One region of the Pseudomonas svalbardensis genome, then DNA from elsewhere that is predicted to be linked to it. Evidence: predicted binding sites of a transcription regulator. Region 1 holds the regulator's gene; each other region holds the start of a gene.

What was found. Region 1 encodes FliA, which starts transcription of late flagellar genes. Its sites were predicted from a motif close to CTAAAGTTTNNNNNNNNNNNGCCGNTAA; they were not measured.
Region 2: QFX16_RS23390 (flagellar protein MotY) is a predicted target of FliA. The motif match lies at 6,982-7,009, and genes of this name have one in related genera.
Region 3: QFX16_RS28285 (methyl-accepting chemotaxis protein) is a predicted target of FliA. The motif match lies at 5,717-5,744, and genes of this name have one in related genera.

Annotation. Positions count from the first base shown of each region.
Region 1 covers NZ_CP125619.1:1,859,505-1,870,256, forward strand. Annotated here, with positions in the region: gene flhF (flagellar biosynthesis GTPase FlhF) at 1-1,222, shown strand, start outside; gene fleN (flagellar synthesis regulator FleN) at 1,339-2,169, shown strand; gene fliA (RNA polymerase sigma factor FliA) at 2,166-2,906, shown strand; gene QFX16_RS08495 (chemotaxis response regulator CheY) at 3,074-3,445, shown strand; gene QFX16_RS08500 (protein phosphatase CheZ) at 3,476-4,264, shown strand; gene QFX16_RS08505 (chemotaxis protein CheA) at 4,279-6,528, shown strand; gene QFX16_RS08510 (protein-glutamate methylesterase/protein-glutamine glutaminase) at 6,578-7,708, shown strand; gene QFX16_RS08515 (flagellar motor protein) at 7,708-8,448, shown strand; gene motD (flagellar motor protein MotD) at 8,464-9,354, shown strand; gene QFX16_RS08525 (ParA family protein) at 9,398-10,186, shown strand; gene QFX16_RS08530 (CheW domain-containing protein) at 10,188-10,752, shown strand, end outside.
Region 2 covers NZ_CP125619.1:5,064,901-5,075,652, forward strand. Annotated here, with positions in the region: gene QFX16_RS23350 (RnfABCDGE type electron transport complex subunit D) at 1-426, shown strand, start outside; gene QFX16_RS23355 (RnfABCDGE type electron transport complex subunit G) at 423-1,034, shown strand; gene QFX16_RS23360 (Rnf-Nqr domain containing protein) at 1,027-1,614, shown strand; gene nth (endonuclease III) at 1,640-2,278, shown strand; gene QFX16_RS23370 (PA3496 family putative envelope integrity protein) at 2,385-2,564, shown strand; gene QFX16_RS23375 (response regulator transcription factor) at 2,655-3,281, opposite strand; gene QFX16_RS23380 (hypothetical protein) at 3,859-4,491, shown strand; gene QFX16_RS23385 (argininosuccinate synthase) at 4,661-5,878, opposite strand; gene QFX16_RS23390 (flagellar protein MotY) at 6,008-6,916, opposite strand; gene pyrC (dihydroorotase) at 7,076-8,122, shown strand; gene rnt (ribonuclease T) at 8,119-8,796, shown strand; gene QFX16_RS23405 (IS4 family transposase) at 8,849-10,180, opposite strand; gene QFX16_RS23410 (peroxiredoxin) at 10,303-10,752, opposite strand, start outside.
Region 3 covers NZ_CP125619.1:6,095,677-6,106,428, reverse strand. Annotated here, with positions in the region: gene rep (DNA helicase Rep) at 1-1,141, opposite strand, end outside; gene QFX16_RS28300 (putative bifunctional diguanylate cyclase/phosphodiesterase) at 1,405-3,078, shown strand; gene QFX16_RS28295 (NorM family multidrug efflux MATE transporter) at 3,189-4,586, opposite strand; gene QFX16_RS28290 (LysR substrate-binding domain-containing protein) at 4,746-5,666, shown strand; gene QFX16_RS28285 (methyl-accepting chemotaxis protein) at 5,849-7,825, shown strand; gene QFX16_RS28280 (aldose 1-epimerase family protein) at 7,937-9,151, shown strand; gene QFX16_RS28275 (YifB family Mg chelatase-like AAA ATPase) at 9,431-10,752, opposite strand, start outside.

The sequences.
Region 1 (10,752 bases):
TGGTGTCGAGCTGACGGCTGCCCTGGATTACAAGTTGTCGGCGCTGGCCCCGCGCGTTCCGAACATGGAACTCGAAGACGAGCTGCGCAAGACCCAATCGCGGATCGTCACCGCCCAGGCCGAACTGAGCCTGCGCAGCGATGGCGAGAGCGATAAGTCCACCAATCGCCAATTGTTCGCCGGCCTGCCACTGACCGCCGCCGAGCCGCTGATCGAGCCAACCTACACCGAACCCCGTCGTCCTGCACCGGCTGCGGCACCTGCCTCCGGTGGCGTCGACCCACGGGCGTTCGACTCGATGCGTTTCGAACTCAACAGCCTGCGCGAACTGATGGAAGTGCAACTCGGCTCCCTGGCCTGGAATCAGCTGCAAGGCAGCCGTCCGGCCCAGGCCAATCTTTGGCGTCGCCTGCAACGCATCGGTCTGTCCGGCCCGTTGTCGCGTGATTTGCTGGCGCTGATTACCGATATTGAAGAACCTCGTCAGGCCTGGCGCATGTTGCTGGCACACCTGGCGCGGATGATCGCCACACCGGAAGTCGAGCCTTTGGAAGAGGGCGGCGTGATTGCCATGGTCGGCCCCGCCGGCATGGGCAAGACCACCACCCTGGCCAAACTCGCGGCCCGTTACGTGCTCAAGTACGGCGCGCAGAATATCGCGCTGGTCAGCATGGACAGCTACCGTATTGGTGCTCAGGAACAACTCAAGACGTTGGGCCGGATCCTCAATGTGTCGGTGACGCATGTCGATCCGGGCCAATCGCTGGTGCAGGCGCTGGAGCCCTTGCTGCGCAAACGCGTGGTGCTGATCGATACCGCGGGCCTTCAGGCCAGCGATCCGGCACTGCGCATGCAGCTCGAAAGCCTGGCTGGTCGTGGCATCAAATCAAAAAATTATCTGGTGTTGGCAACCACCAGCCAGAAACAGGTTCTAACGGCCGCTTATCACAGTTACAAGCGTTGTGGGCTCGCTGGCTGCATCCTGACTAAACTGGATGAAACGGCAAGTCTGGGCGAGGTGTTGAGCCTGGCCATCAGTCATGAATTGCCGGTGGCCTACCTGACCGATGGCCCGCGGATTCCGGATGATTTGCATCTACCGCGTCGTCATCAGTTGGTCAGTCGCGCCGTCAGCGTGCAAATGCAAGAAGAACCCAGCGAAGAAGCCATGGCTGACATGTTCGCTGATATTTACCACAGCCCGACCAAGCAGGTCGGCTGAGGTATTAATGAACAGTTTTTGTACCTACATCGATGGTCTGCCATGCATTGTTCAGTTAGTGAACGCGCAGCCAGTAATGTGGCCTCCGTCTAAGTAAGACAAGGTAAAGAAAATTCATGGGCAGCATGCATCCCGTACAGGTGATCGCGGTGACCGGCGGCAAAGGTGGCGTCGGGAAGACTAACGTGTCAGTGAACTTGTCCCTGGCTCTAGCTGAGCTCGGCCGGCGCGTCATGCTGTTGGACGCCGATCTGGGGCTGGCGAACGTCGACGTCCTGCTGGGACTGACACCCAAACGTACTTTGGCCGACGTGATCGAAGGCCGCTGCGAGCTGCGCGACGTACTGTTGCAAGGCCCTGGCGGCATTCGCATCGTCCCGGCCGCGTCCGGCACACAGAGCATGGTTCATTTGAGCCCGGCCCAACACGCCGGCCTGATCCAGGCGTTCAGCGATATCGGCGACAACCTCGACGTGCTGGTGATCGACACCGCTGCGGGCATTGGAGACTCGGTCGTCAGTTTCGTTCGCGCAGCGCAAGAAGTCTTGCTGGTGGTCTGCGACGAACCGACCTCGATCACAGATGCCTACGCACTGATCAAACTGCTGAACCGCGATTACGGCATGAACCGCTTCCGGGTCCTGGCCAACATGGCCCAGAGCCCGCAGGAAGGTCGCAACCTGTTCGCCAAGTTGACCAAGGTCACGGATCGCTTCCTTGACGTCGCCTTACAATACGTCGGCGCGGTGCCTTACGACGAAAGTGTGCGCAAGGCTGTGCAGAAGCAGCGCGCCGTTTACGAAGCCTTCCCGCGGTCCAAGTGCTCACTGGCGTTCAAGGCCATTGCACAGAAGGTCGATACCTGGCCGCTGCCTGCCAACCCGCGTGGGCACCTGGAGTTTTTCGTCGAGCGCCTCGTGCAACAAACGGCAGGACCCGTGCTATGACAGCCAGTGGCTACAACCTCTACAAGAAGTCGGCACGTGACGCGCAGTACGAGCTGATCGAGCGTTACGCGCCACTGGTTAAACGCATTGCCTACCACTTGCTGGCGCGTCTGCCAGCCAGTGTTCAGGTGGAAGATCTGATCCAGGCCGGGATGATCGGCCTGCTTGAAGTGTCGACCAAATACGACGCCAGCAAAGGCGCGAGTTTCGAGACGTACGCGGGCATTCGAATCCGTGGCGCGATGCTCGATGAAGTACGCAAGGGGGACTGGGCGCCACGTTCGGTCCACCGCAATACCCGGATGGTCAGCGACGCCATTCGCTCGATTGAAGCTAAAACCGGCCGTGACGCTAAAGATCACGAGGTTGCGGCCGAACTCCAATTGAGTCTCGACGATTATTACGGGATTTTGAACGACACCCTGGGCAGCCGCTTATTCAGTTTCGACGATCTGTTGCAGGACGGCGAACACGAAGGGCTGCACGAGGATGGCGCCAGTGCTCATCTGGAGCCGTCGCGCGATCTGGAAGATGAACGCTTCCAGGCAGCGCTGGCGGACGCGATTGCCAATTTGCCGGAGCGTGAGCGACTGGTGTTGGCGCTGTACTACGACGAAGAGTTGAATCTCAAGGAAATCGGTGAGGTCCTGGGGGTCAGCGAATCTCGGGTCAGCCAGTTACACAGCCAGTGCGCGGCCCGTTTGCGGGGGCGTTTGGGGGAGTGGCGAGCGCGCTGAAGGCAGTGTGGGGACACTGCGAACGCGGCTGGTGGGGTGTTGAACCGTACCGGTCCCGATCTGTTGTGCTCCAGACAGTCATTGAGTGCTTTGCCGGATTGATTGAAATGGCGCGTCCAGGTGCTGGGCGCGTTTAAGACTGCTTGGAGGTCGAATTGGACAAGAACATGAAAATCCTCATCGTTGATGACTTCTCAACGATGCGGCGGATCATTAAAAACCTGTTGCGTGACCTTGGGTTCACCAACACGGTCGAGGCCGACGATGGCACTACTGCCATTCCGGTTCTCAACAGCGGCAGCATCGACTTTCTGGTAACAGACTGGAACATGCCTGGCATGACCGGTATCGATCTGCTGCGCCACGTGCGTGCCGATGAAAAGCTCAAGCACCTGCCGGTGCTGATGGTGACCGCTGAAGCCAAGCGCGAGCAGATCATCGAGGCAGCCCAAGCCGGTGTTAACGGCTATGTGGTCAAGCCTTTCACGGCCCAGGCGTTAAAAGAAAAAATCGAGAAGATTTTCGAACGCATCGGTTGATGTGCGAAGCCACTGCGCCACGGGGGAGCTATGGAGCATAACGAGTCTTCACAGGGCGATTTCGAATCGACTCTGAAAAAACACGCGGTCGAACTGGTCGAAAGCCTTGAAAAAGGCAGGTTCGGCGACGCTGTGCAACTGATCCATGAGCTCAATCAGACCCGTGACCGTGGCCTGTATCAGGAAGTGGGCAAGCTCACTCGCGAGCTGCATAGCGCGATCGTCAATTTCCAGATTGACCCGCACATGCCACAAGCCGAGGAAGTCTCGCAGATCACGGATGCCACCGAGCGTCTGGGGTATGTGGTCAAGCTGACCGAGGCTGCTGCCAACCGCACCATGGACCTGGTGGAAAACGCCACGCCGCTGGTCAACGGCCTGAGCAACGAAGCCCAAGCCTTGAGCACCGACTGGGGACGGTTCATGCGTCGCGAAGTCGGGGCTGAAGAGTTCCGCGAGCTGGCCCGGCGAGTCGACGGTTTCCTGACACGCAGCAGCGAAGACAATCGCGTTGTGTCGAGCAACCTCAACGACATTCTGCTCGCTCAGGATTACCAGGACCTCACCGGTCAGGTGATCAAGCGCGTGACCCAATTGGTCACCGAAGTTGAAAGCAACCTGCTCAAGCTCGTGCTTATGGCCAGTCAGGTGGACCGCTTTGCGGGCATCGAACATGACCGTGAAGCGATGCTGGCAGAAAAAGATCCGCAAAAACATCTCTCTCAGGGTGAAGGTCCGCAGATTCATGCCGATAAAAGAGAAGACGTTGTGTCCGGTCAGGACGATGTAGACGATTTGCTTTCCAGCCTTGGATTCTAGGAGCACCCCTACACATGAGCTTCGGCGCCGATGAAGAGATCCTTCAGGATTTCCTGGTTGAGGCCGGCGAGATTCTAGAGCAACTGTCCGAACAGCTGGTCGAGCTTGAAAGCCGACCTGATGATGCGGACTTGCTCAATGCAATTTTTCGCGGTTTTCACACTGTAAAAGGAGGCGCCGGCTTCCTCCAGCTCAACGAGCTGGTGGAGTGCTGTCACATCGCCGAGAACGTGTTCGACATCCTGCGCAAGGGTGAACGTCGCGTCGACTCGGAACTGATGGACGTGGTTCTCGAAGCGCTGGATGCGGTGAACGGCATGTTTACCGAAGTCCGCGAGCGCACCCCGATCACGGCTGCCACGCCTGAACTGCTGGCAGCTCTGGCCCGTCTGGCCGAGCCGCAAACCGCCGATGAAACGGCACCGGTCGCCGAGGTGGTGGAAGAACCTGCCGCCGAGAGCGAATCGGGTGACATCACCGATAACGAATTCGAACAACTGCTGGACTCGCTGAACGCCGTCAAGGCTCAGGCAGAAGCCCCGGCGGCTGTGCCGGCGCCGAGCAGCAATGCAGCGGGCAGCGACGAAATTACCGATGCCGAGTTCGAGTCGTTGCTCGATCAACTGCACGGTAAAGGCCAGTTCGCCGTCGATGCGGTGGCCCCGGCGCCAGCCGCACCGGCTGCCCCGAAAGCGGCAGGCGACAGCTCCGATATCACCGACGACGAGTTCGAAGCACTGCTCGATCAGCTGCACGGCAAGGGTAACTTTGCCGTTGATGCGCTGGAATCGGCCATTGCTGCGGTGCCGGCCCCGGCTGCGCCCACCGCTAAAGCGGCTGGGGGCGATCTGATCTCCGATCACGAGTTCGAATCGCTGCTCGACGAATTGCACGGCAAAGGCAAGTTCACTGAAGTCGGTACCGCGTCGGGCGCCAGCGCTTCGGTTGCGGCGCCCATTGCCAAGGCTGTTGCACCGAAACCCGTTGCCAAAGCGCCCGAGCCTAAAGCCGAAGCGCCGAAGCCTGCCGCTGCTGCTGCCCCGGCTCCGGCTCGTGCTCCGTCCGCGCCGCCACCGGAAAAACCGGCCAGCGAAGCCGAGACCACCGTGCGGGTCGATACCGCGCGTCTCGACGAAATCATGAACATGGTCGGCGAGTTGGTACTGGTGCGTAACCGCTTGGTCCGTCTGGGCCTCAACAGCGGCGACGAAGCCATGTCCAAGGCCGTGTCGAACCTCGACGTGGTCACGGCCGACCTGCAAACCGCGGTCATGAAGACCCGGATGCAACCGATCAAGAAGGTCTTCGGGCGCTTCCCGCGTCTGGTTCGCGACCTGGCTCGCCAGCTCAAGAAAGAGATCAACCTGGAACTGGTCGGCGAAGAAACCGACCTCGACAAGAACCTCGTCGAGGCCCTGGCCGACCCGCTGGTCCACTTGGTGCGCAACTCGGTCGACCACGGTATTGAAGAGCCGGCCGAGCGTGAAGCGATGGGCAAGCCTCGCAGCGGCAAGGTGATCCTGTCCGCTGAACAGGAAGGCGACCACATCCTGCTGTCGATTTCCGATGACGGCAAGGGCATGGACGCCGATGTTCTGCGCGGCATTGCCGTGAAGAAAGGCTTGATGGACAAGGATGCAGCGGATCGCCTCAGCGAAACCGATTGCTTCAACCTGATCTTCGCGCCGGGTTTCTCGACCAAGACCGAAATTTCCGATGTCTCCGGACGCGGCGTGGGCATGGACGTGGTGAAAACCAAAATCGCCCAGCTCAACGGCACCATCAATATCTATTCGACCAAGGGCAAGGGCTCGAAGATCGTCATCAAGGTCCCGTTGACCCTGGCGATCATGCCGACGCTGATGGTCATGCTGGGCAACCAGGCGTTTGCGTTCCCGCTGGTGAACGTCAACGAGATCTTCCACCTCGACCTGTCGCGCACCAACGTGGTGGACGGCCAGGAAGTGGTGATCGTGCGGGACAAGGCGCTGCCATTGTTCTACCTCAAACGCTGGCTGGTCAGCTCCGCCGCTCATGAAGAGCAGCGCGAAGGCCATGTGGTGATCCTTTCGGTGGGCACTCAGCGGATCGGCTTCGTCGTCGATCAACTGGTGGGCCAGGAAGAAGTGGTCATCAAGCCATTGGGCAAAATGCTCCAGGGAACCCCGGGCATGTCCGGCGCCACCATCACCGGTGACGGCCGCATTGCGCTGATTCTCGATGTTCCGAGCATGCTCAAGCGTTACGCCGCACGGCGTATTTGATTCTGGTGGAGCGGGGCGACTGAGCCTCGCTCCGTCTAACGGAGTGTTTATGGCAGTTAAAGTCCTGGTGGTGGACGATTCGGGGTTTTTCCGCCGCCGCGTCTCGGAAATTCTTTCAGCGGATCCGAATATCCAGGTCGTCGGCACGGCGACCAACGGAAAAGAGGCGATTGATCAGGCGCTGGCCCTCAAGCCAGACGTAATCACCATGGATTACGAGATGCCGATGATGGATGGCATCACGGCAGTGCGGCACATCATGCAGCGCTGCCCGACCCCGGTGTTGATGTTCTCCTCGCTGACCCACGAAGGCGCTCGGGTAACCCTCGACGCGCTGGACGCTGGCGCGGTGGATTTCCTGCCGAAAAATTTCGAAGACATCTCCCGTAACCCGGAGAAGGTCAAGCAACTGCTGTGCGAGAAGATTCTCAGCATCTCGCGCAGTAACCGTCGCGCCAACACCTACAGCGCTCCGGCACCTGTCGCCGCACCCGCCCCGACGCCTGCACCTGCCAGCGTCAGCAGCTACGGCAGCAGTGCGCCTGCGCGTCCGGCACCGGCTCCGATTCCGGCGCGTACGTACGCGCCAGCCTCGTCGTCGCCAACGCCGAAACGCAAAGCCTACAAACTGGTCGCCATCGGTACGTCCACTGGCGGCCCGGTTGCCCTGCAGCGGGTTCTGACCCAATTGCCGGCCAATTTCCCCGCACCGATCGTATTGATCCAGCACATGCCAGCTGCCTTTACCAAGGCCTTTGCCGAGCGTCTGGACAAGCTCTGCCGCATCAGCGTCAAGGAAGCCGAGGATGGCGACATCCTGCGTCCGGGCCTGGCGCTGCTGGCGCCGGGTGGCAAGCAAATGATGATCGACGGCCGTGGCGCGGTGAAGATCCTCCCGGGCGACGAACGTCTGAACTACAAGCCGTGCGTGGACATCACCTTTGGTTCCGCGGCCAAGTCTTACGGTGACAAAGTTTTGGCGGTCGTATTGACCGGCATGGGCGCCGATGGTCGCGAAGGCGCGCGTCTGCTCAAGCAGGGCGGCAGCTCGATCTGGGCTCAGGATGAAGCCAGCTGCGTGATCTACGGCATGCCGATGGCCATCGTCAAAGCCGAACTCGCCGACGCGGTGTACGGGCTGGACGATATCGGCAAGCATCTGGTCGAGGCTTGTATTTGATGGATGTTTTAAGCCTCATCGGGATCATCATGGCGTTCGTCGCCATCATTGGCGGCAACTACCTTGAAGGCGGCCACCTCGGCGCCTTGGCCAACGGCCCGGCGGCGTTGATCGTTATCGGCGGAACCGTCGGTGCGGCGCTGCTGCAGTCACCGATGAGCGCCTTCAAGCGCTCCATGCAGATACTGGCCTGGATCCTGTTCCCTCCACGCATCGACCTCGCCGGTGGCGTCGATCGCGTCGTCAACTGGAGCCTGACCGCACGCAAGGAAGGCCTGCTGGGTCTGGAAGGGGTGGCCGACGCCGAACCTGACAACTACTCGCGCAAAGGTCTGCAACTGCTGGTGGACGGCGCCGAGCCGGAAGCGATTCGCAGCATCCTGGAAGTGGATTTCTACACTCAGGAAAGCCGCGACATCGAAGCCGCCAAAGTCTTCGAAAGCATGGGCGGCTACGCGCCGACCATCGGCATCATCGGTGCGGTGATGGGCCTGATCCACGTGATGGGCAACCTGGCCGATCCATCGCAACTGGGTAGCGGCATTGCCGTGGCCTTCGTCGCGACCATCTACGGCGTGGCCAGTGCCAACCTGGTGCTGCTGCCGATTGCCGCCAAACTCAAGTCCGTCGCTTTGCGGCAGTCGCGTTATCGCGAAATGTTGTTGGAAGGCATTCTGTCGATCGCCGAAGGTGAAAACCCTCGCTCTATTGAGTTGAAGCTTCAGGGCTTCATGGATTGATGGGGGTAATGGACTATGGCTCGTCGTCGGCAACCTGAAGAACATGTAAACCATGAGCGTTGGCTGGTTTCATACGCCGACTTCATTACGTTGCTGTTCGCTTTCTTCGTGGTGATGTACTCGATCTCTTCGATCAACGAAGGCAAGTACAAGGTCATTTCCGAAGCGTTGATCGGGGTGTTTACCGATTCCGACCGCGCCCTCAAGCCGATCCCGATCGGCGACGAGCGACCGAAGACCGTGACCCCGGCCAAGCCGCTGGTTAAAGACGCCGAGCAGGTCGACGCCGGTATCGCGGGTGCCAGCGATCCGCTCAAAAGCATCGCCGACGACATCAGCGCCGCGTTTGGCGACTTGATCAGCTCCAACCAGATGACCATTCGCGGCAACGAGCTGTGGGTCGAGATCGAACTCAATTCCAGCCTGTTGTTCGGCAGCGGCGACGCCATGCCCAGCGACATCGCGTTCAACATCATCGACAAGGTTGCCGCGATTCTGAAACCGTTCGACAACCCGATTCACGTCGAAGGTTTCACTGACGATCAACCGATCCGCACCGCGCAATACCCGACCAACTGGGAGCTGTCCTCGGCCCGCTCGGCAAGCATCGTGCGCATGCTGGCGATGCAGGGTGTGAACCCCGGTCGCCTGGCGTCGGTGGGGTACGGCGAGTTCCAGCCAGTGGCCAACAACGCGACTGCCGAGGGGCGGGCGCGTAACCGTCGCGTGGTGCTGGTGGTGTCACGAAATCTTGATGTACGCCGCAGCCTCACGGGGACCGGAACGGCCAATGCGCATCCGGATGCCGCGTTGAAGCGTGCTGGCACACAAACTGCACCGACCCCGGTCAAGTCGCCGGGACGAGAGAGTGCCGTCAATTCTCCGTCACCCGCATTAATACGTTGAGCTATTTCTCGGTCGACCATTTCGACCGGGAGGAACAATCCGAATGAGAGTCTGGGCAGTCGCCAATCAAAAGGGTGGTGTCGGTAAAACCACTTCCTCTATCGCTTTAGCCGGTTTACTGGCCGAGGCGGGCAAGCGCGTGGTCGTGGTCGATCTCGACCCCCATGGCTCCATGACCAGCTACTTCGGTTACGACCCCGACAGCCTGGAACACAGCAGCTACGACCTGTTCCTGCATAAGGGCAGTGTGCCGCAAGGCCTGCCCGGTCAGTTGCTGTTGCCCACCAGCCACGAGAGTATTTCCCTGTTGCCGTCGAGCACCGCACTCGCGACTCTGGAACGGCAGTCGCCGGGTCAGAGTGGCCTGGGCCTGGTGATTGCCAAGAGCCTGGCGCAACTTTGGCAGGACTTCGATTACGCCGTGATCGACAGCCCGCCGTTGCTCGGCTTGCTGATGGTCAATGCCTTGGCGGCGAGCCAGCAATTGGTGATTCCGGTGCAGACCGAACACTTGGCGGTCAAAGGTCTGGAGCGCATGGTCAACACCCTGGCGATGATCAACCGTTCGCGTAAACAGGCGCTGCCGTTCAGCATCGTGCCGACCCTGTTCGACCGCCGCACGCAGGCGTCCCTCGGCACGCTGCGGGTATTGCGCGACAAGTACCCGGAAGAAATCTGGCAGGGCTACATTCCAGTCGATACGCGCTTGCGTGACGCCAGCCGTGCCGGCGTGACGCCTTCACAGTTCGACGGCAAGAGCCGTGGGGTGCTGGCTTATCGCGCGTTGCTCAAGCATCTGCTGGCAGCACAACTTGTTCCGCAGGTGGCGTGAGATGAACCGCCCGGTAAAAACCACCTCGCGCCCGCAACTGGCTCTCCAGTCTTATCTGGACAGCTTGCTGATGGAGGCGACTGAAGAGTTGCCGCCGGAAATCGAAGCGCTGGTTGAAATCGTTGAGGTTGTTGAAGCGGTCGAAGTTGAAGCTGCGCTGGACGAGTTCCAGGCAGCGGTGCTCGAAGAGCAGGCTCGCGATGCGCAGAAACCCGCCGTGGTTGCCGCGCCGGTAGCAGCGCCCGTGGCGAAAGCACCGGTAGCCGTGATCGAAGCACCAGCGCCGGTTCTCGCACCGATCTCGACCATCGCCCCGCTGCTGCAAGCCTTGGTGCCACCGGTGGTCGAAGTCCACCTGCCACCGAGCAACACGCCACCACCAGTGGAAACCGATGGTCGCCCGTCCTGGGCCGCCGAGCCATTCGAATGCCTGTTGTTCGATGTCGCCGGGCTGACCCTGGCCGTGCCGCTGGTGTGTCTGGGCTCGATTTATTCTTTGGCCGGTCACGAGCTGACACCGCTGTTCGGTCAACCGGAGTGGTTCCTCGGGATCCTGCCGAGCCAGG
Region 2 (10,752 bases), 3.2 Mb from region 1:
TTCGGTCATTTCGGCGGCCGAGGCATGGAATGGGTCAACCTGGCCTTTCTGGCAGGTGGCGCGTTTCTGCTGCAACGACGGGTGTTCAGCTGGCATGCGCCGGTCGGCATGCTCGCCAGCCTGTTCATCATCAGCCTGCTGTGCTGGAACGGCTCGGGCTCCGACTCCCATGGTTCGCCGCTGTTTCATCTGCTCACTGGCGCGAGCATGCTGGGTGCATTCTTCATCGTCACGGAACCGGTGTCCGGTGCAAAAAGCCCCGGCGCGCGACTGCTGTTCGGCGCGGGCGTCGGGCTGCTGACGTACCTGATTCGTACCTGGGGTGGTTATCCGGACGGCGTAGCCTTTGCCGTGCTGTTGATGAACCTCTGTGTGCCGGCGCTGGAGCGGTTTGCCACCTCCAGACTGGAACGGGGTGCGCCATGAGCCGAGCGTCGAGCGTTGTGACCCTGGTGTTGCTGGCAGGGCTGGGGATTGGCGCGACTTACCTCGTGCAGCACACCAGCGCGCCGCGCATTGCGGCCGAACAGCGCCTGATCGACAGTCGTAACCTGCTGGACTTGCTCCCTGCTGGAGGCTACGACAATCAGCCGCTGGAACAGACACTCGCCCTCGAAAATACTGAGCTGGCCAACAGCACGCTGCTAGGTGGCTACCTGGCGACCAAGACTGGCCAACCCAGCGCCGTGTTGCTGCGCAGCCAGACCCTGGGCTACGAGGGTTCCATCGAATTGCTGATCGCCATCGGCGCAAACGGCAAGGTGTTAGGCGTGAAAACGCTCAAGCAATCGGAAACTCCGGGCCTGGGCGGCCGACTCGCCGACTGGCCCAATGCCTGGCTTCAGGGATTTTCCGGAAAGTCCCAAACCGAACCTGCCGACAATGGCTGGGCCTTGAAAAAGGATCAGGGGCAATTCGATCAAATGGCGGGGGCAACCATTACTTCGAGAGCGGTCATCAACGCCATCCATGACGCGTTGCGCTATTTCGACGAACATCAGCAACAGTTGATCGGGAGCAGCGCTCATGAATAAGTCATCGACGCTGCAGAATTCGCTGATGCTTGCACCGCTGATCGGTGCCACGGATTCATTAGTGACCGCTGTGGGCTTGTGGCTGATGTTCATCGTGGTGATCAGTGCTTTTGGGGTGAGCATGGGCGCCTTGCGATCCCGACTTATCCCTGCGACACATCTGCTTGCCAGCGTCCTGCTGGCGGCCACGCTGACCAGCTGCGCGGAACTCGCCGCGCAAGTCTGGTCGCTGCAATGGCACCAACATGTAGGGTTCTATGCAGGATTGATTGCCTTGCAATGCGTTGTGCTGGAACACACCGGTTTTTTCCAGAGCGCCTGGCGTGATCGCCTGCGCCTGTGTGGCCTGTTCGGCGCGTTGATGGCAGGCCTTGGCTTGCTGCGCGAACTCATCGGCAGCGGGACACTCGGCAGCCATCTGCCATGGCTGGCTGGCACTGCGCAAGCGGACTGGCAAGGCTGGGTGCTGACTGCCGACGGTGGCTTGCGCCTGGCCACCCTGGCCCCTGGTGGATTCATTCTGCTGGGCCTGCTGATCGCCACACGTCAGGCCTGGACCCGCTCGACGCCCTCTCACTGACTGCCTTCGAGGAAACGCACTGCCCATGAATGCCGCAAAACGTCTGGAAATTTTTCGCCGATTTCACGAAGACAACCCGGAACCGAAGACCGAACTGGCCTACTCCTCGCCGTTCGAATTGCTGATATCCGTGATTCTCTCGGCGCAGTCGACCGATGTCGGCGTCAACAAGGCCACCGCCAAACTCTATCCGGTGGCCAATACACCGGCGGCGATTTATGCCTTGGGTGTCGAGGGACTGTCGGAATACATCAAGACCATCGGCCTGTTCAACAGCAAAGCGAAAAACGTGATCGAGACCTGTCGCTTACTGATGGAACGTCATGGAGGCGAAGTGCCGCAAACCCGTGAAGAGCTGGAAGCGTTACCCGGCGTCGGCCGCAAGACTGCCAACGTGGTGCTCAATACCGCATTCCGTCAGCTGACCATGGCCGTGGACACGCATATCTTCCGGGTCAGCAACCGTACCGGCATTGCTCCAGGCAAAAATGTGGTCGAGGTTGAGCAAAAACTGATGAAGTTCGTGCCGAAGGAATATCTGCTGGATTCCCATCACTGGCTGATCCTCCACGGACGCTACGTTTGCCTGGCCCGTAAGCCTCGCTGCGGCAGTTGCCGGATCGAAGACTTGTGCGAATACAAGCAAAAGACTTCGGACGATTGAGGCGCTATTAGGTTTTTTGATTTATCGATTGAAAAAATCTTTTTTACCCGCCGGAAGATTATCGATATAAGGAGCGCCAAAGGCAGTCTTAGCCTGGAGTAACACTATGAGCACTGGCAAAGAGCAATTGGAAGTAGAAGACGACTTCACCCCTGTTGAAGCAGATGATGCTGAACCGGTGGTTGAAGTGGCGAAGACAAACCTGAGCAAACGCCGTACCATCGACAATCTGCTGGAGGAGCGCCGACTGCAAAAGCAATTGGCCGATTACGATTTTGACCTATGACACCTAAAAGCCTCCCGAAACGGAGGCTTTTTACTAAGTGCCGACCCCTGATACCCCCCGTTCATCGCGCCTCGTCAAACGCTGAGTCAGTCACACCAGACCATTGCGCTGAGCCAATTCGATCAGGTCCACCAGGGAGCGAGCATTGAGCTTCAACAACAGACGAGTCTTGTAAGTACTGACGGTCTTATTGCTGAGGAACATTCCGTCGGCGATCTCCTTGTTGGTCTTGCCTCGGGCCAATTGTTGCAAGACCATCATTTCCCGTCCCGACAGTCGATCCACCATATCGGCCTCACTGGCGTTCCCCAAACTGGAACGTACGGTATGCAAGGCTTGATTCGGAAAGTAACTGTAGCCCGACAATACTGCCTTTATTGCACTGAGCAACTCAGTGAGATCCTGTTGTTTGCAGACATACCCTGCGGCACCGGATTGCATGCAACGCATGGAAAAATGCCCAGGTGCCTGGGAAGTTAATATCAGCACTTTCATGGGCATCGCTGTCGATGTCAGACGCGCAATGACTTCCAGCCCATCAAGTTTCGGTATTCCAATATCCAGGATGACAATATCCGGCATATGCTCACGGGCAAGTTGCAACGCATCCACGCCATTATCTGTCTCTGCAATAACCTCGTAGCCGTGACGCTCCATTAGCATACGTACCGCAAGACGAATGACGGGGTGATCATCCACGATCAGCACTTTATTCATGGGCAAGTCCAATTTTCGCTGTTCGAATTTTTAGAGCCCGCACGATAGCCTAGTCGTTTCACCCATGGCATGCCGCCCCCCTCGGCCACCCACACCGAGAGACATTCCCTACAGACATTGAAGAATAATCTTACAAAATTCCCAAAAATACGGTGGGGGTAAACGTTTTATCAACCAGAAAATATTTCGATTATCCGCAGTTTTTTTGTTTCAGTTTACAACCAGAAAACCAAATAACAGGGTTCGCCGCAAGAGGTCCAACGAATACTGACTATTGAGCTACCCTTAAAAGTAACTGATATTTACCACTTGAAACCCCACACCACAAACACCGCACATCAAGAATGTAGTAAAAATCACACCAGGCAACACTTCAACAACAAACTCAATCCAATACCACCTAAAACCCTACAACAGAGGCACCCGCCGCACACTCAATACCGCTACTATCAAACCCTCTAAATCTAAAACTTAAAAGGAGCCACCGCACCAATACAATCACCGACCACTTAGTTATTAAAATCAAACCAAAACATTAATCAACCGAGAAAAAACAATATTTCAACGAGCAAAACACATGATCAAATCAAAGAAAAAAATCATCAACCCCATGACAGTTATTGCAATATTTGCCGCTATTTCTGAAACATCGGCCGCCGTATCACTGCCCTTTCTCGACAATAAGGAACGGGAGTTCTATATCTGGTTCCTGATCAGTTTCCCTTTTTATTTGCTTTTTCTTTTCTTCGCCACACTCAACTTCAACTATCGGTCGCTGTACGCGCCATCCGATTACGGCAAGGGAAAGCACTTTATAAAAGTGATGGACAACGCTGAACGCGGTCAGCGACCCGATAACCTGAAGGACCCTCCCGCCCGGATCGATATTCAGACGGGCCTCTCGGCTCTACAGTACGTTTGCATGGCCGAGCAGCTGAAGAACCTGCACATCATCGATGCGCGGTGGCTAAACAAGAAAATGGAATTCGGTGCCTGGATTGAAAAATACCGACGCCCACAGGGAAGCCCTGCACAAGTGATCGTATTTCTCACCTGTACCGATTCGGAGGCATTACTGAAGGAAAGCGCAAGCAAGCAATCAAAACAGGCAAAGAATCGCAGCGGCCCAACGCTTTGCATTGCTTACAATTTGAATTCACACGGTCTGACGATTCTTGATCACTCTTTTTACCTGACACGCAGCAGGTAACGCTTGAAGAGCATTCAGAGAGAGGAAACAGAAGGAAGGTATTACAGATACAAATAGAGCGCTGATAACACGATGACCGGTAGGAAAACTCCCCCTATTCAAAATTGTGGCCTTGTCACCGACAAGGCCACAACTCTATTACCGTCGTTCCACTACGGTTTCAAAGATCTCAGAAAAGCTTCCGGCCTTTGTTCGCCGCAATTCGCATGCGCAAGGCGTTGAGCTTGATGAAGCCCGCCGCGTCGGCCTGGTTGTAGGCGCCGCCATCTTCTTCGAAGGTCGCGATGTTGGCATCGAACAACGATTCGTCGGACTTGCGACCGGTGACGATCACGTTGCCCTTGTACAGCTTCAGGCGCACAACGCCGTTCACGTGGGCCTGGGACGCGTCGATCATCTGTTGCAGCATCAGACGCTCAGGGCTCCACCAGTAACCGGTGTAGATCAGGCTGGCGTATTTAGGCATCAGCTCGTCTTTGAGGTGAGCCACTTCGCGGTCAAGGGTGATCGATTCGATCGCACGGTGGGCGCGCAGCATGATGGTGCCGCCTGGGGTTTCGTAGCAGCCACGGGACTTCATGCCCACGTAACGGTTCTCAACGATGTCGAGACGGCCGATACCGTGTTCGCCACCGATACGGTTCAGGGTCGCCAGCACGGTAGCCGGGGTCATTTCGACGCCGTCCAGTGCGACGATATCGCCGTTGCGGTAGGTCAGTTCCAGGTATTGAGCTTTGTCAGGAGCCTTCTCCGGGGAGACGGTCCATTTCCACATGTCTTCTTCGTGCTCGGTCCAGGTGTCTTCCAGCACGCCGCCTTCATAGGAGATGTGCAGCAGGTTGGCATCCATCGAGTACGGGGATTTTTTCTTGCCATGACGCTCGATCGGGATGTTGTGCTTTTCAGCATAATCCATCAGCTTTTCACGGGAGAGCAGGTCCCATTCGCGCCACGGAGCAATCACTTTCACGCCTGGCTTCAAGGCGTAGGCGCCCAGCTCGAAACGAACCTGGTCGTTGCCCTTGCCGGTGGCGCCGTGGGAAATGGCGTCAGCTCCGGTTTCGTTGGCGATTTCGATCAAGCGCTTGGCGATCAACGGACGAGCGATGGAAGTACCCAGCAGGTACTCGCCTTCGTAAACGGTGTTGGCGCGGAACATCGGGAAAACGAAATCGCGCACGAATTCTTCGCGCAAGTCGTCGATGTAGATCTCTTTCACGCCCATGGCCTGTGCCTTGGCGCGTGCAGGTTCGACCTCTTCGCCCTGACCCAGGTCAGCGGTGAAGGTCACGACTTCACAGTTATAAGTATCCTGCAGCCACTTGAGGATCACCGAAGTGTCCAGGCCGCCGGAATACGCCAGAACGACCTTGTTTACGTCCGCCATGCCATCACTCCACGGGGTTCTACGGAAAGCAGTCAAGTCTACCGGTCATGCAGGATAATTTACAGAGGCGCGACAGCTTATGACGACGAAGCGACAGATTATGTCGAGTGAGCGACGATTACAGCGGGTTCAGGAGGTCGATGCAGCGCTCGCCGATGCGGTGGCCTGAGGGGCCGACTTTTCGGTGGGCGTAACGCGCGCGAGGTGCACATTGACCCGACGGTTCTTCGCCCGGTTGGCGGAATTGGTATTGGGCGCCAATGGATAACGCTCGCCGTGAAAGCGCACGGTGATCTGCGATTCCTGAATGCCGTTGGCCTTGAAGAACTCCATGACTGCCAGGGCCCGACGCCGCGACAGGTCACGATTGGTCAGGCGGTTGCCGCTGTTGTCCGAGTGGCCATCGAGCTCGACGTGGTTGACCGTCGGATCAGCCTTCATGAACTCCAGCATCACTTGTAATTGCGCCTTGGCCTGCGCGTCGAGATCGATGCCTTCACCGGGGAAGCCGATCTGCGATTGTTTAACCTGCTCGAAATTCTTCGGCAGCAGCTTCGCCACGCAGCTCTGGTAGTCGTTGAAGGCCTTGCTGAACTTGACCGGCAACAGGCGCACTTCCGACACCCGGCCATCGCCCGAGTAATGTCGAACGACCGGACTGCGGCCGTCCATCAGGCCACTGATCAAGCGGCCAGCCTGAACTTGCGAACTGTTAAACAACACATTGCCGCTGCCGATTCGTACAGAACCGAGGTTGATGTCGCCACGCCCCGGCTGCCAGGGTGCAGCCGCCGCCAGCAAGGTGGCCGAACCGCCGCCGATCATCGAGTTATAGGCCTTCAGACGAAACGTCGCTTGCTCGCCAGCGCGACGCACGAACTCGCCCGAACCGAAATCGCTGATCGGCTGAGTCAGGCGGCACTCGAACTTGTCTCCTTCGACCGTCCACTCGATGCTCTCCAGACGGGTCTGGAAAGTGAGCGCCATCGCAGGAAGGCTGGCAAACACGCTGAGCAAGGCTAAATAACGCTGGCGCACGGGAGGCTCCACTGGCTTCTACAACAAAAAGACCGACACACAGATGTTTACGGCATACCTGTTGGATATCGGAAGCTTCCTGCAAAACTTGATAGCGAGTGCCTGGAAGAGTCTTTTCCGGTAGCATTCCCCTCAGTTTGACCCGCCTGGAATCCCCTCATGTCCGACCGCCTGACCCTGCTGCGTCCCGACGACTGGCATATTCATCTTCGCGATGGTGCTGTGTTGCCCAATACAGTCGCGGATGTCGCGCGCACCTTTGGTCGCGCCATCATCATGCCCAACCTGGTACCTCCGGTGCGTAACACCGCTGAAGCCGACGGCTATCGCCAGCGGATTCTCGCTGCACGCCCGGCTGGCAGCCGCTTCGAACCGTTGATGGTGCTGTACCTGACCGACCGCACCCAGCCCGAAGAAATTCGCGAGGCCAAGGCCAGCGGCTTCATTCACGCCGCCAAGCTGTACCCGGCCGGCGCGACCACCAACTCGGACTCTGGTGTCACCAGCATCGACAAGATTTTCCCTGCACTTGAGGCCATGGCCGAAGTCGGGATGCCCTTGCTGGTTCACGGTGAAGTCACCCGTGGCGATGTCGACGTGTTCGATCGCGAAAAATTCTTTATCGATGAGCACATGCGTCGTGTGGTCGAGCGCTTCCCGAGCCTCAAAGTGGTGTTCGAACACATCACTACCGCCGACGCCGTGCAGTTCGTCAACGAGGCTTCGGCCAATGTTGGCGCGACCATCACCGCGCATCACCTGCTGTACAACCGCAACCACATGCTGGTGGGCGGGATTCGGCCGCACTTCTATTGCCTGCCGATCCTCAAGCGCAACACCCATCAGGAAGCCCTGCTCGACGCCGCCACCAGCGGCAGCGACAAGTTCTTCCTCGGCACCGACTCGGCGCCCCATGCCCAGCACGCCAAAGAAGCCGCTTGCGGCTGTGCCGGCTGCTACACCGCTTATGCAGCGATCGAGATGTATGCCGAAGCCTTCGAACAGCGCAACGCGCTGGATAAGCTCGAAGCCTTCGCCAGCCTGAACGGCCCTCGTTTCTACGGCCTGCCGGTGAACACCGATCGCATTACCCTGGTCCGCGAAGAGTGGACCGCCCCAACCAGCCTGCCATTTGGCGAGCTGACCGTAATCCCGCTGCGCGCCGGTGAAAAACTGCGCTGGCGCCTGCTGGAGGAACACGCGTGAGTGAAGACCATTTCGACGACGAACAGGACGGTCAAGGCGGCGGAGCTGGTTCGCGCCACCCGATGGCTGAGCGCTTCCGTGGATACCTGCCAGTCGTTGTCGACGTTGAAACCGGTGGTTTCAACTCTGCCACTGACGCCTTGCTGGAAATTGCCGCAACCACCATTGGCATGGACGAAAAAGGGTTTGTGTACCCCGACCACACCTACTTCTTTCGCGTAGAGCCTTTTGAAGGCGCGAACATCGAAGCGGCCGCTCTGGAATTTACCGGGATCAAACTCGATCACCCGCTGCGCATGGCAGTGAGTGAAGAAGCAGCGCTGACCGACATCTTCCGCGGCATCCGCAAGGCTCTGAAAGCCAACGGTTGCAAACGGGCGATTCTGGTCGGGCACAACAGCAGCTTCGATCTGGGTTTCCTCAACGCCGCTGTCGCACGCCTGGATATGAAGCGCAATCCGTTTCATCCGTTCTCGAGCTTCGATACCGCGACCCTGGCCGGTCTGGCTTACGGCCAAACCGTACTGGCCAAGGCCTGTTCGGCAGCCGACATCGACTTCGACGGCCGTGAGGCCCACTCGGCTCGCTACGACACCGAGAAGACGGCCGAGCTGTTTTGCGGCATCGTCAATCGCTGGAAACAAATGGGCGGCTGGGAAGACTACAACGACTGATCGTTGGGTTTATCCCGCCCATAAAAAAACCGGCCTCAACGGCTAATGCCAGTCAGTTAAGCTGACTGGCATTTTTCTTTCTGATCGGATATTTCGGTGATTTGAGCCTTATGGCGCGGGGATAAATGCGCTCTTCCCGTCGATGCGGCAGAACATAATGCGGGGCAGAGGCGTGCAGCTCGGCCAGATATTTGGGGATGTTCCCGGAACGGTCGGCCGAAACGCTGTTGATAAACCCTAAAATTGCCCAAGTACACGCGGCAAAGCTCATTTCGCACGGGTAAATACCTGGACAGTGGCGGCTCATTTCCACCATCTGGTAGCGCAGCAGGTTGTAGCCCAGCAACACACCCCACAGTTCCTGCTCGATCATCTCGGGCGTCTTGCTACGCAATGTATAGCTGCTGTTGAGCAGCGTCTGTTTCATCTCGCGAAACCCTAATTCGATCTCCCATCGCTGGCTGTACAGGTCGACGATTTCGTCGGACGGGAAGCGTAGCGGATCGGCCATCGACGTCAGGATCTGACAAACCTTGCCCTTGACGGTTTTGCTCAGCAATCGCGCGGTCAGGCGCTCCGGCAGCCCCGGCCATTGCGTGCGGGCCTGCGGCGAAGTGCTCAACGAGACCACAGCGTCCTGGCGCCCCAAGCGCTGAATCACTTCGTACTGCGCACCTTTGCGCAGAGGCATCAGCCAATGCCGCTCGATGCCTGCTTGCTGCCACTGATGCAGCAAACCCAAGGAGTAAAAACCGCGATCGAACAGCGTCAGCGAGTGATCGGGCGTGGTTTCGATCAGTTGCTCCGCCAGTTTCATTTCGTTGCTGCGATAGCCATCCAACGCGCTGCCGATCAGCATGTGGCTGGTCAACTCCATTTGGCAGACCATGCGCACCTGGGGGAAACCGGTGTCGCCATGCTGGTTGCTGGCGGAATCGTAGCGCGCCCGATTTTCGGGTGTATCGGGTGTTCGCCAGACGACGCCGTCGACCCCCAGCAAACGCAAGCCTGCCCAAGTTGGGTGATCCACGGTCTCATGCCAACTTTTCTGAGTCAGATGGAAGACTTGTCGTACAGCCTCGCAGCCCAATCTCTGACGGGCTTGAACCACAGCGCTGGGTGCCACCAATGGACGTTGGCCCGGCAGCATGATGTTCATGCGGCTGACCACATCCCACGCCGACATGCGGCGAAAGAAGGCCATGGATATCACGCACCAGAGCATCATTTCCAGTGGCAAACGCCGCTTGCGCAGGGTCGCCACGCCGGCCTGTTCAAGTGCCTGCTCGACCAAAGATGGATCGAGTAAAGAATCCAGTCCCTCGATTGAGTTAGGGGTGGAGGCGATATTGTGGGTCAGTTCCAGGGCCCGAGCGAGACGCATAAAAAAATCCGATGCCAGTACAGGCATCGGATTTTGATTTCTTGCGGCCAAAGGTCAAGCGAGAGGGCTTAACTGATCGGCATTAGCCTCAACGGCCGGTTTTTTTATGCCTCAAACGTGCCTTACAGCGCAGCAGCGTTCTCGGTCAGGTAAGCCGCGACGCCTTCGGTCGAAGCGGTCATGCCTTTGTCGCCTTTTTTCCAGTTGGCAGGGCAAACTTCGCCGTGCTCTTCGTGGAATTGCAGAGCGTCGACCAGACGGATCAGCTCTTCAATGTTACGACCCAGCGGCAGGTCGTTGATGATCTGCGAACGGACAACGCCTTTGTCGTCGATCAGGAACGCGCCACGGAAAGCCACGCCGCCTTCGGACTCAACGTCGTAGGCCTTGGCGATTTCGTGCTTCAGGTCGGCAGCCATGGTGTAGCGAACTTCGCCGATACCACCATTGTTGACCGGGGTGTTGCGCCAGGCGTTGTGGGTGAAGTGCGAGTCGATCGAAACGGCGATCACTTCAACGTTGCGTGCCTTGAAGTCAGACATACGGTTGTCCAGAGCGATCAGCTCGGACGG
Region 3 (10,752 bases), 2.1 Mb from region 1:
GACGTCCGAAAAAGCTGTTGCCGCCGGAAAGTCGATACGGAATCTGGTGGTGTTGCAGCTTCAACTCGATCAGCTTGGCCTGGTAGTTACCGCGGTACAGAATCGCGAAATCGCTGTATGGCCGATCCGTGCGCAAGTGCAGGGTCAGCAGTTCCACGGCCACGCGCTCGGCTTCGGCGTCTTCGTTGCGGCAACGGATCACGCGGATCTCGTCGCCGTGGCCCATCTCGCTCCACAGCTGCTTTTCGAATTCGTGCGGGTTGTTCGAGATCAGCACGTTGGCGCAACGCAGAATTCGGCTGGTGGAGCGATAGTTTTGCTCCAGCATTACCACTTTCAGGGACGGGTAATCGTCCTTGAGCAGCATCAGGTTTTCAGGACGGGCTCCGCGCCAGGCATAAATCGACTGGTCGTCATCGCCCACCACGGTGAACTGGTTGCGTATGCCGATGAGCAGCTTCACCAGCAAATACTGGCTGGCGTTGGTGTCCTGATATTCGTCCACCAGCAGGTAGCGGACTTTGTTCTGCCATTTTTCGAGGATGTCGGGGTGTTCCTGGAACAGCTTCACCGGCTGCAGGATCAGGTCGTCGAAGTCCACCGCGTTGAACGCCTTGAGCGTGCGCTGATAGTGGGTGTAGACGATGGCGGCAGTCTGTTCCTTGGGGTTGCGTGCGTTTTCCAGGGCTTCGGGCGGCAGGATCAGGTCGTTCTTCCACGAGCCGATCATGTTCTTGATCTCGTCGACGCCGTCGTCGCCCGAGTATTCCTTCTGCATGATGTCGGTCATCAAGGCTTTGACGTCGGTCTCGTCGAAGATCGAGAAACCTGGCTTGTAGCCCAGCCGCACGTGTTCCTTGCGGATGATGTTCAGGCCCAGATTGTGGAAGGTGCAGACCGTCAGGCCGCGGCCTTCGCCGCCCTTGAGCAAGGTGCCAACCCGTTCCTTCATCTCCCGCGCGGCCTTGTTGGTAAAGGTCATGGCGACGATGTACTGGGCGCGGATGCCGCAATTCTGGATCAAGTGGGCGATCTTGCGCGTGATCACGCTGGTCTTGCCGGAGCCTGCGCCGGCGAGCACCAAAAGAGGGCCGCCGACGTAGCTCACGGCTTCTTGCTGCCGGGGATTGAGTCGGGACATACGAAATCAGGGAGTCGTTTGCGAAATGGGCCGGCATTTTAACAGGCTCAGCGAATTGTGCTGCTCTCTCCGACTTGTGACGCAGCACGCTATCTATATTTGCCGGTTTTGATACTTTCACGCAGGATGCGCGGTGAGTTTGCGTCTAATGTTCGTAATTCCGGATACAAAGCCGCGTTTGATAACCGAGGTCATTTGGTCATTGGTTACCGGCGCTGCATAATGCCCGCCGCCTCCATCTTTGCAGAGTCTAGGGAGCTAGCTTGTCTACGCCTGTCGAACCCTTGCGTTTGCTGCTACTGGCCGAAGAGCCAGCGTGGGCAGCGTTGTTGCGCGAGTGTCTGGCTCCAATGGGGAGCTCGACCGTGCTGATCAGCGCGCCGAGCTGGGAGTCGGTCAGCAGTCTGTTCGATGACAACCGCAGCGCGGTGTTGTTGACGATTCCAGCGCTTCAACCTCTACCTGGCCGTTGCAGCCTGCCGACGGTATTGCTGCTCGAGCACGAACCACTGGCGCCGCCCGATGGGGTGAGCGACTGGCTGGTACGCGATCACCTTGATCCCGGCATGTTGCGCCGGTGCTTGCGGCATGTGCGCGAGCGTGGTGTGCTGGAAAACACCCTGCAGCGCCTGGCTGAGCAAGACCCGCTCACCGGCATCGCCAATCGCCAGGGTTTCCAGACCTTGCTGGCGGCACGCCTGGCGGAAAACGACGGCCGCGGCCTGGCCCTCGGTCACCTCGATCTCGATAACTTCCGTCACGCCAACGATGCCCTCGGCCACCAGGCCGGTGACCGGTTGATCCTGCAAGTGGTCGCGCGGCTGAAAAGCCAGCTTGAGGCCGGCGATCAACTGGCTCGACTGGGCAGTGATGAGTTCGCCCTGCTGATCGACACCCGCCGCGCGCCTCAGCGCGCCGAATGGATGGCCGAGCGCATTACCGAAGCGCTGGCCGAGCCTTACTGGGTCGACGGCGAAAGCCTGTTGATCGGTTCCAGCCTCGGTATTGCCCACGCCCGGGCCCAGGCCGGCGCCGACCCGCTGATGTGGCACGCGCACATCGCCATGCAACAAGCCAAAAGCACTCAGGGCTGTACCTTTCACATCTTCAACGAACGCATCAATCGCAATGCCCGCAGCATGGCCGACCTCGAAAGCGAGCTGCGCCGGGCGTTGCGCCGGGATGAACTGGAACTGCATTACCAGCCACGCCTGAACCTCGAGGACGGTCAGATCGTCGGCCTCGAAGCCTTGGTGCGCTGGCGTCATGGCGAGCGCGGCTTGCTGCCACCCAGCGAATTCGTGCCGCTGGCCGAGCAGAGCGGTTTGATCGTGCCGCTGGGTTACTGGGTGATTTCCCGGGCCTTGCGCGACATGCAAGCGTTGCGCGAACGGGGTTTGCCGGCGTTGCACATGGCGATCAACCTGTCGTTCCGGCAGTTTCAGGACAGCCAGTTACTCTCTACGTTGAGTCGGTTGATTGCCGAGCGTGGTGTCGAGGCGCAATGGCTGGAATTCGAACTGACTGAAACCGCGGTGATGCGCCGCAGCGATCTGGTCAAACAGACCATGGATGCCCTGGGGCGTCTGGGTGTGCGCTTCTCCCTCGACGACTTCGGCACCGGTTTCTCGTCGTTCGTGCACCTCAACAGCCTGCCGATTGCCTTATTGAAGATCGACAAGAGCTTTGTCGGCGGCATGGAACAGCGCGAAGAGAATCGCAAACTGGTCCACGCGATGATCAATCTGGCGCACAACCTCAATCTTGAAGTGGTCGCCGAAGGCGTAGAAACGCCGGAGCAACTGGATCTGTTGCGCGGGTTTGGTTGCGATCAGGTGCAGGGATATTTGATCAGCAAGCCATTGCCGCTGGGGGAGCTGGTTGAATACTTGACCTTTGGAAGCAGTCAGCAGTGGGCGCTGGAAATCGTGGTTTAAACACGGAAAAAAATGTGGGAGCGAGCCTGCTCGCGAAAGCGGTGTATCAGTCGACATCAATGTTAACTGACACGGCCTTTTCGTGAGCAGGCTCGCTCCCACAGGGGATCTCAGTCTGGCTGAGGGACTTCGAAACGCTGCTGTGGCGAAAGCTCCCGCCGAATCATCCGCTTCATCTTCCACTCAAACGCCAACGTCAGGCTCACCGCCGCGCACGCCAGCCCCAGCGCCAACCCCCACCAGACGCCTGTCGGCCCCCAATTCAAATGGAAGGCCATCCACCAGGCGGCTGGCGCGCCAATCAGCCAATAGCAGCCCAAACCTACCAGGAACGTGGTCTTGGCATCCTTGAGTCCGCGAATGCAACCCATGGCAATGGTTTGCGTGCCGTCGAACAGCTCGAACCACGCGGCGACCGCCAACAGGCTCACGGCCAGGTTGATGACGTCGCGAAACGCCGGGTCGTTGTGGTCCAGGAACAAACCGATCAACTGATTCGGCAGCAACCAGAAGACCATGGCGAAGGCAAGCATCGCTGCCGCGCCAAAAGCGATGCCGACCCGTCCGGCCAGCCGTGCATTCAGTAGCTGCCCTGCGCCGTAGTGCTGCCCGATGCGCATGGTGATCGCATAGGAAATCCCCGCCGGAACCATGAACGCTACCGAGACGATTTGCAGGGCGATCTGGTGTGCGCCCATTTGCGTACTGCCCATAGTGCCCATGCACAGCGCGGCGAACGCAAACAGTCCGACTTCCACCGCGTAGGTGCCACCAATCGGCAGGCCCAGGCGCCACAGTTCCTTGAGATACTGACGGTTAGGTCGCGACAGTCCCTGACGCAAGGGATAAGCGTCGTAGGCCGGATGCCGACGGATGTGCCAGGCCAGCGCCAGCGCCATGCAATTGGCGACAACTGCGGTAACCAGCCCGATGCCCATCAACCCCAGTTTCGGCAGACCGAACATGCCGGTAATCAATGCGTAATTGAGCAGGAAGTTGGCCACGGTGCCGCCGAGGCTGATGACCATCACCGGTGTAGCCCGGCCGATGGCGCTGGTGAAGCCGCGCAGGGCCATGAAGCTCAGGTAGCCGGGCAGGGCGAACGGCAGGATCAACAGGAACTGCCCGGCAGCGTGGACGTTGGTTTCGGTCTGGCCAAACAGCAGCAACACCGGTTTGAGGTTCCACAGCAGCAGCCCGGCTACCAGCGCCATCAACCACGCCAGCCATAACCCGGCCTGGGTCAGCCTGGCGGCGCCGACGATGTCACCGGCACCCTGACGGATGGCCACCAGGGTGCCGACCGCGGCGATCACGCCAATGCAGAAGATCGACACGAACGAGTAAGTTGCTGCGCCCAGACCGCCACCGGCCAGCGCCTCTGGACTCAGGCGCGCCATCATCAAGGTGTCGGTGAGGACCATCAGCATGTGCGCCAACTGCGAGGCAATCAACGGCCCCGCCAGCCGCAGGATGGCCCAGAGTTCGGTACGTGCTGGATGCTGCATGGTCATCACGCTCGATAATTAAAGAGGGACAGGAAAGCGTCGATTCTCGGCGCTCTACGGGGTTTGCACAAAGGGATAAAAAGGATGGGTTGCATGATTAAAACTCATGCTGGAGAGTTTCTGCTAGGGTGACCGAATCCCGCTATAGGAGCTTTCCGAATGTCCCGTCGTCTTCCTCCCTTGTATGCCCTGCGCGCATTCGAAGCGGCGGCGCGGCACAGCTCGTTTACCCGTGCGGCCGAAGAATTATCGATCACCCAAAGCGCGGTCAGTCGGCATATTCGTACGCTCGAAGAGCATTTTGCCTGTCGGCTGTTTCACCGCAGCGGGCGCAATCTGCAACTGACCGAGTCGGCGCGCTTGATCCTGCCCGGCATTCGCGAAGGCTTCACCGCCCTGGAGCGGGCCTGCAATACGTTGCGCGCCGAAGATGACATCCTGCGCATGAAAGCGCCGTCGACCCTGACCATGCGTTGGCTGCTGGCACGGCTCAGCCGCTTTCGGCACCTGCAACCGGGCAACGAGGTGCAATTGACCAGCGCCTGGATGGACGTCGACTCGGTGGACTTCAACCATGAACCGTTCGACTGCGCCGTCATCCTCAGCAACGGGCATTTTCCGCCGGACTGGGAGGCGAGTTTCCTGTTCCCGGAAGAGCTGATTCCAGTCGGCGCGCCGAATCTTCTGCAGGATCAACCGTGGGATGTTGCACGGCTGGCCAATGCCGAACTGCTGCACCCGACACCGGATCGTCGCGACTGGCGCAGTTGGCTGGAGCGCATGGGGCTGGCGGATCAGGTGTCGCTCAAGGGCGGGCAGGTGTTCGACACGCTGGAACTGGGCATGATCGCCGCCGCCCGAGGTTATGGCGTGTCCATGGGCGATCTGTTGATGGTCGCGGAGGATGTGGCGCAGGGACGCTTGAGTTTGCCGTGGCCGACGGCCGTCGCCAGCGGTGAGAATTATTACCTCGTATGGCCGAAAACACGCCCCGGAGGTGAACGTTTGCGCAGGCTCAGCGACTTCCTGCAAGGCGAAGTCCGAGCAATGGAATTGCCCGATGTCCAGCACTTGAGCTGAATCGATAGAGCCGCCGCAATGGCGGCCTTGAGCCATACCCCGGCTAATTACTCAAGTATTCAGGTTTGCCGCCGAAAATCTGCAGGTGGAACCTTCGTGCAGGTTCGCCGTAATTCCCATTAGAAATTTTGCTGAGTGTGCGTCGTGATCAGGATGATCCGGTCACTCGGCCAGGAGCTGTCATGTCTCAACCTCGTGCCCGGATCGCCTCACAGCTTGGTCTTGCGCTTGCCGTGATACTGGCGATTGTCATCAGCGGCAGTACCGTGTTCGCCCTGCGCTCGCTGGACACCGCCAACCTTGCCACCCGCGAAGAGCATTTGGCCAGTGAAGCCCGGTTGCTGGCCGATCAGTTGAGCACCTTTCACGGCACGTTGCGTGAAAGCACCCAGCGCCTGAGCGGTCTGTTCGAGAAGCGCTTCAGCGGCGGTTTGAGCGTGCACCCGGATGAACCGGTGGCGGTAGCGGGCGCGCAGACGCCGGGCCTGCACCTGGGCAGCGAAGTGCTGAACAACAATTTCAAGGAAGTGGATGAGTTCAAGCAAATGACCGCCGGCGTTGCGACGGTGTTTGTGCGCAGCGGCGATGACTTCATTCGGGTCAGCACGTCCCTGAGCAAACAGGACGGCAACCGGGCCATCGGCACCTTGCTGGATCATGCTCATCCGGCCTATGCGCGCTTGATGGCGGGGCAAAGCTATGTCGGTCGCGCCTTGCTCTTCGACCGCTCCTACATGACTCAGTACACCCCCGTACGTGACAGCGGCGGTAAGGTGATTGCTGTTCTGTTCGTAGGATTCGACTACACCGACGCGCAGAATGCGCAGTTTGCCAACCTCAAGCGCTTCCGTATCGGCCAGACCGGTTCCCTGGCGCTGCTGGATGAGCAGAGCAAATGGCTGGTGCCGATCGCGGGCGTACAAGCGCTGGATCAGGCGACTCCGACCATCGTTGGTTTGGCGAAAACGCCGGGCAAGGGCGAGTTCTGGAGCGACAAGTCCGAAGATTTCTACAGCATTGCCGTACCGTTTGAAGGCGGCCCATGGTCGGTCGTGGCGAGCATGCCGAAAGCTGAAATCCGTGCCGTGACCTGGAGTGTTGGTATTCAATTGGCGATTGGCAGTCTGTTGGCGATGTTGATCGCTGTGGGTTCGGCGGTCTGGTTGCTGCGCAGCAAACTCGCGCCGCTGGGTGATCTGGTGCGTCAGGCTGAAGCCTTGGGGGCCGGTGATTTGAGCGTGCGGCTGAACGTGTCGAGCAACGATGAGATCGGTCAGCTGGCCCGCGCTTTCAACCAGATGAGCCAAGCTTTGTCGACCATGGTTGAGCACATCCGCAAAGCTTCGCAAGAGGTCAACAGCCGCGCCCAGGCCTTGTCCGGTCTTTCCGGCGGCGCCTATGAAGGGATGGAGCAGCAGTCGGGCGAAATCACTAGCATGGCCGGCGCCGTGGAAGAGTTCAGCGCCACCTCCCTGAACATTGCCGACAACATGGGCAGCACTCAGCGTCTAGCTCAAGAAAACGCACAGCAAACCCAGATCGGTCGTACGTCGATGGACGAAGCGTCCACGTCCCTGGAGCAAATCGCTGGCGCGCTGAACAGCACGGCGACGGTGATCAATACCTTGGGTCAGCGCTCCCAGGAAATCGGCGGCATTGTCGGTGTGATTACCTCGATTGCCGATCAAACCAACCTGCTAGCGCTCAACGCCGCCATCGAAGCCGCTCGTGCCGGTGAGCAGGGGCGTGGTTTTGCCGTCGTGGCCGATGAAGTTCGTAACCTGGCCTCACGCACTCGCGAAGCGACCAACGAAATTTCCGGCATGATCCAAAGCATTCAGCAAGAAACCGGTAACGCCATCAGCACTATGGAGCAGGGTAACCTGTTGATGCAGGAAGGCCTGTCGCGCAACGCCAACGTGGCTTCGGCCTTGGCGCGGATCGATGAGCAAAGCCGCTCGGCCGGTCAGCAATTCGCGGCGATCACCACCGCCACTCAAGAACAGAGCAGTACCGCAACCTTGCTCAGCAGCAACCTGCAAAGCATTGCTCTGGCGAACAGTGAGCAGCGTGAAGTGGTGTCCAATCTGGCGATCACCGCCAAAGAGCTGGAGAAGCTGGCGGCGGATTTACGGCATGAGGTTGACCGGTTCCGTTGAGGCACCGCCGCATTCTTTCTCTGCCATGAGCTGAGTTGTGTTGTTTTTAAGCTTGATGAATCGTTTCAGCAAGTCTATAAAAACGACACAACTCCAAGAAAGGCTCCTGTCATGACTCCGCTCAAACTCATTATCGCTCTCGGCGCATTGTCGGCTACCTCCCACGCCATGGCTTGGGATTACGTGTTGCTCGACACCGACAAAGCGGCCCAGAACTGGCAGATCACCAGTCAGCAGCTCGGCATCAAAACCGACAAACCCTTCTCGGTCACCCTGCGCACCTTGCACGGTGGTCGGCAGGAGGGTGTCAGCATCATCGACATCGATAACGGCAACATGAAACTCTCGGTGGTGCCGACCCGTGGGATGAACGTCCTGCAGGCGTCGGTCGGTAATGTGCGCATGGGTTGGGATTCGCCGGTCAAGGACGTGGTCAATCCGTCCTTCATCGAACTCAACGGCCGCGGCGGGCTGGGCTGGCTCGAGGGCTTTAACGAGCTAGTCGCCCGCTGCGGCTATGAGTGGGTCGGTCACCCCGGCATGGACAACGGTGAACTGCTGACGCTCCACGGTCGCGCCGCCAACATTCCGGCCAGCAAAGTCACGTTGCACATCGATGAAAAAGCGCCTTACACCATCAGCCTGCGCGGCGAGCTGAAAGAGCAGGCGTTCAAGAAAGTCGACTTCTCGGTGATGACTGAGCTGGTCACCGAGCCTGGCAGCGTAGCGTTCGCCCTCAACGACACCCTCACCAACAACGGCGATTATCCAAAGGAATACCAGGCGCTGTACCACAGCAACTTCAGCACCCCATTCCTGGAACAGGGCGCCCGATTCGCCGCACCGGTGAAACAGGTCTCGCCGTTCAATGACAAGGCCAAAGGGGATCTGCCGGACTGGCAAACCTACCGTGCGCCGACCAAGGACTACGACGAGACGGTTTACAACGTCGTGCCGTATGCCGACGCCAAGGGCGATACGCTGACCGTGCTGCATAACAAGGCCGGCAGCCTCGGGGTTTCGGTGGGTTTCAATACTCAGCAGTTGCCGGTGTTCTCCCTGTGGAAAAACACGGACACCCAAGGGCAGGGCTATGTCACGGGGCTGGAACCGGGGACGAGTTTTTCCTACAACCGCCGGTATCAGCGGCCACTGAACCTGGTGCCGACAATTGGGCCGAAGGAACAGAAGCAGTTCCGGATCAGCTACAGCTTGTTAGCGGATAAGGCGGCTGTGGATAAGGCGTTGAAGCGGGTGAGCGAGATTCAGGGTGGTCGGGAGACAGAAGTGCGGCAGACGCCATTGGTTGACCTCACCAAGGGCTGATGTCCCGTCCGTTTACTTCAAATCGCTGAAAGCTTCCTCAACGGCACGTGCGATGCGTTCTCCTAACTTGGGTCTCTCTGGCTTGACCGGCGTGTACCTATCTCGCTGCTGACGGGAAATGGTTGTACAGGCGTTATCCGGTGTTCGCGAGAGAGCCAGACATAGCCGATGTTGGACATAAATTCGCTTACTCGTGCAAAAAAACGGTTAGAAATGCATGTTTCATTAAAAAAACGCTTACAAAATGAAGGAATTCGGAAAAGACGCTTACAAAACTACCTAAAGACTCGTCGGCCTATATTGCAAGGCTTCCGCCAAATGCTCGCGTTTGATCTCATCGGTTTGCTCAAGGTCCGCCAAGGTGCGAGCAACCTTGAGCAGTCGATGGGCCGCTCGAAGGGACAAGGTCAGCCGTTCACACGCCGTTTCCAGCCAGGTTTCGTCAACTGTGGATAACTTGCAGTGTCTGCGCAGGCCCGGCAAATCGAGGAATGCATTGGCGCAGCCCTGGCGTTTTTGTTGCCGTTCTCGTGCATCGGCGACCAACCCGGCGGCGGTGGCAGTATCGTCGCCGGGTTTTAACGCAGGATTCAGCGCCGTGGCTTCGCGAGCAACCGTCAGGTGCAGATCGATGCGGTCCAGCAGCGGCCCCGACAGTTTGTTGCGGTAACGCTGGACCATGTCCGGTGTACAACTGCATTTACCGCTGGGCTCGCCAAGATATCCACAGGGGCACGGGTTCATTGCGGCCACTAATTGAAAGCGGGCCGGAAACCTCACTCGATCCTTGGCGCGGGATATCACGATGTGGCCGGATTCCAGCGGTTCCCTTAACACCTCCAACACCTTGCGATCGAATTCCGGGAGCTCATCGAGGAACAACACACCATGGTGGGCGAGGGTGATTTCGCCAGGTTGCGGTTTCGAGCCACCGCCCACCAGTGCCGGGCCTGAAGCGGAGTGGTGTGGCTGTCGGAAGGGGCGCTGTGGCCAATGACTCAACGGCACACAACTGGCGACGGATTGAATCGCCGCGACTTCCAGCGCTTCACTCTCGGCCAATGGCGGTAACAGCCCCGGCAGACGACTCGCCAACAACGTTTTCCCCGTCCCCGGCGGGCCGCTGAACAGCAAGTTATGAGCCCCTGCCGCCGCAATCAGCAACGCGCGCTTGGCCGCGAGTTGTCCCTGCACTTCATTCAAATCGGGGTAGGGTTTGCTGGCGTAGAGCAAGCCATTGGAAGCGTAGGGGGCGATGGGCGTGTGGCCATTGAAATGCGCGACCGCTTCCAGCAAATGATCCACCGCAATCACTTTTAACCCCGAAGCCAGGCAGGCCTCCTCGGCATTCGCTCGCGGCACCACCAGCGTGCGCCCGGCCTTGCGCGCCGCCAGCGCCGCCGGCAATACACCCCGAACCGCCCGCACCGCCCCTGACAGTGCCAACTCCCCCAAACACTCCACGTCATCCAGCGTCAATGTCGGCACTTGCACGCTGGCCGAGAGAATCCCCAAGGCAATCGCCAGATCGAATCGCCCGCCGTCCTTCGGTAGATCGGCGGGCGCGAGATTCAAGGTGATGCGGCGCGCCGGAAACTGCA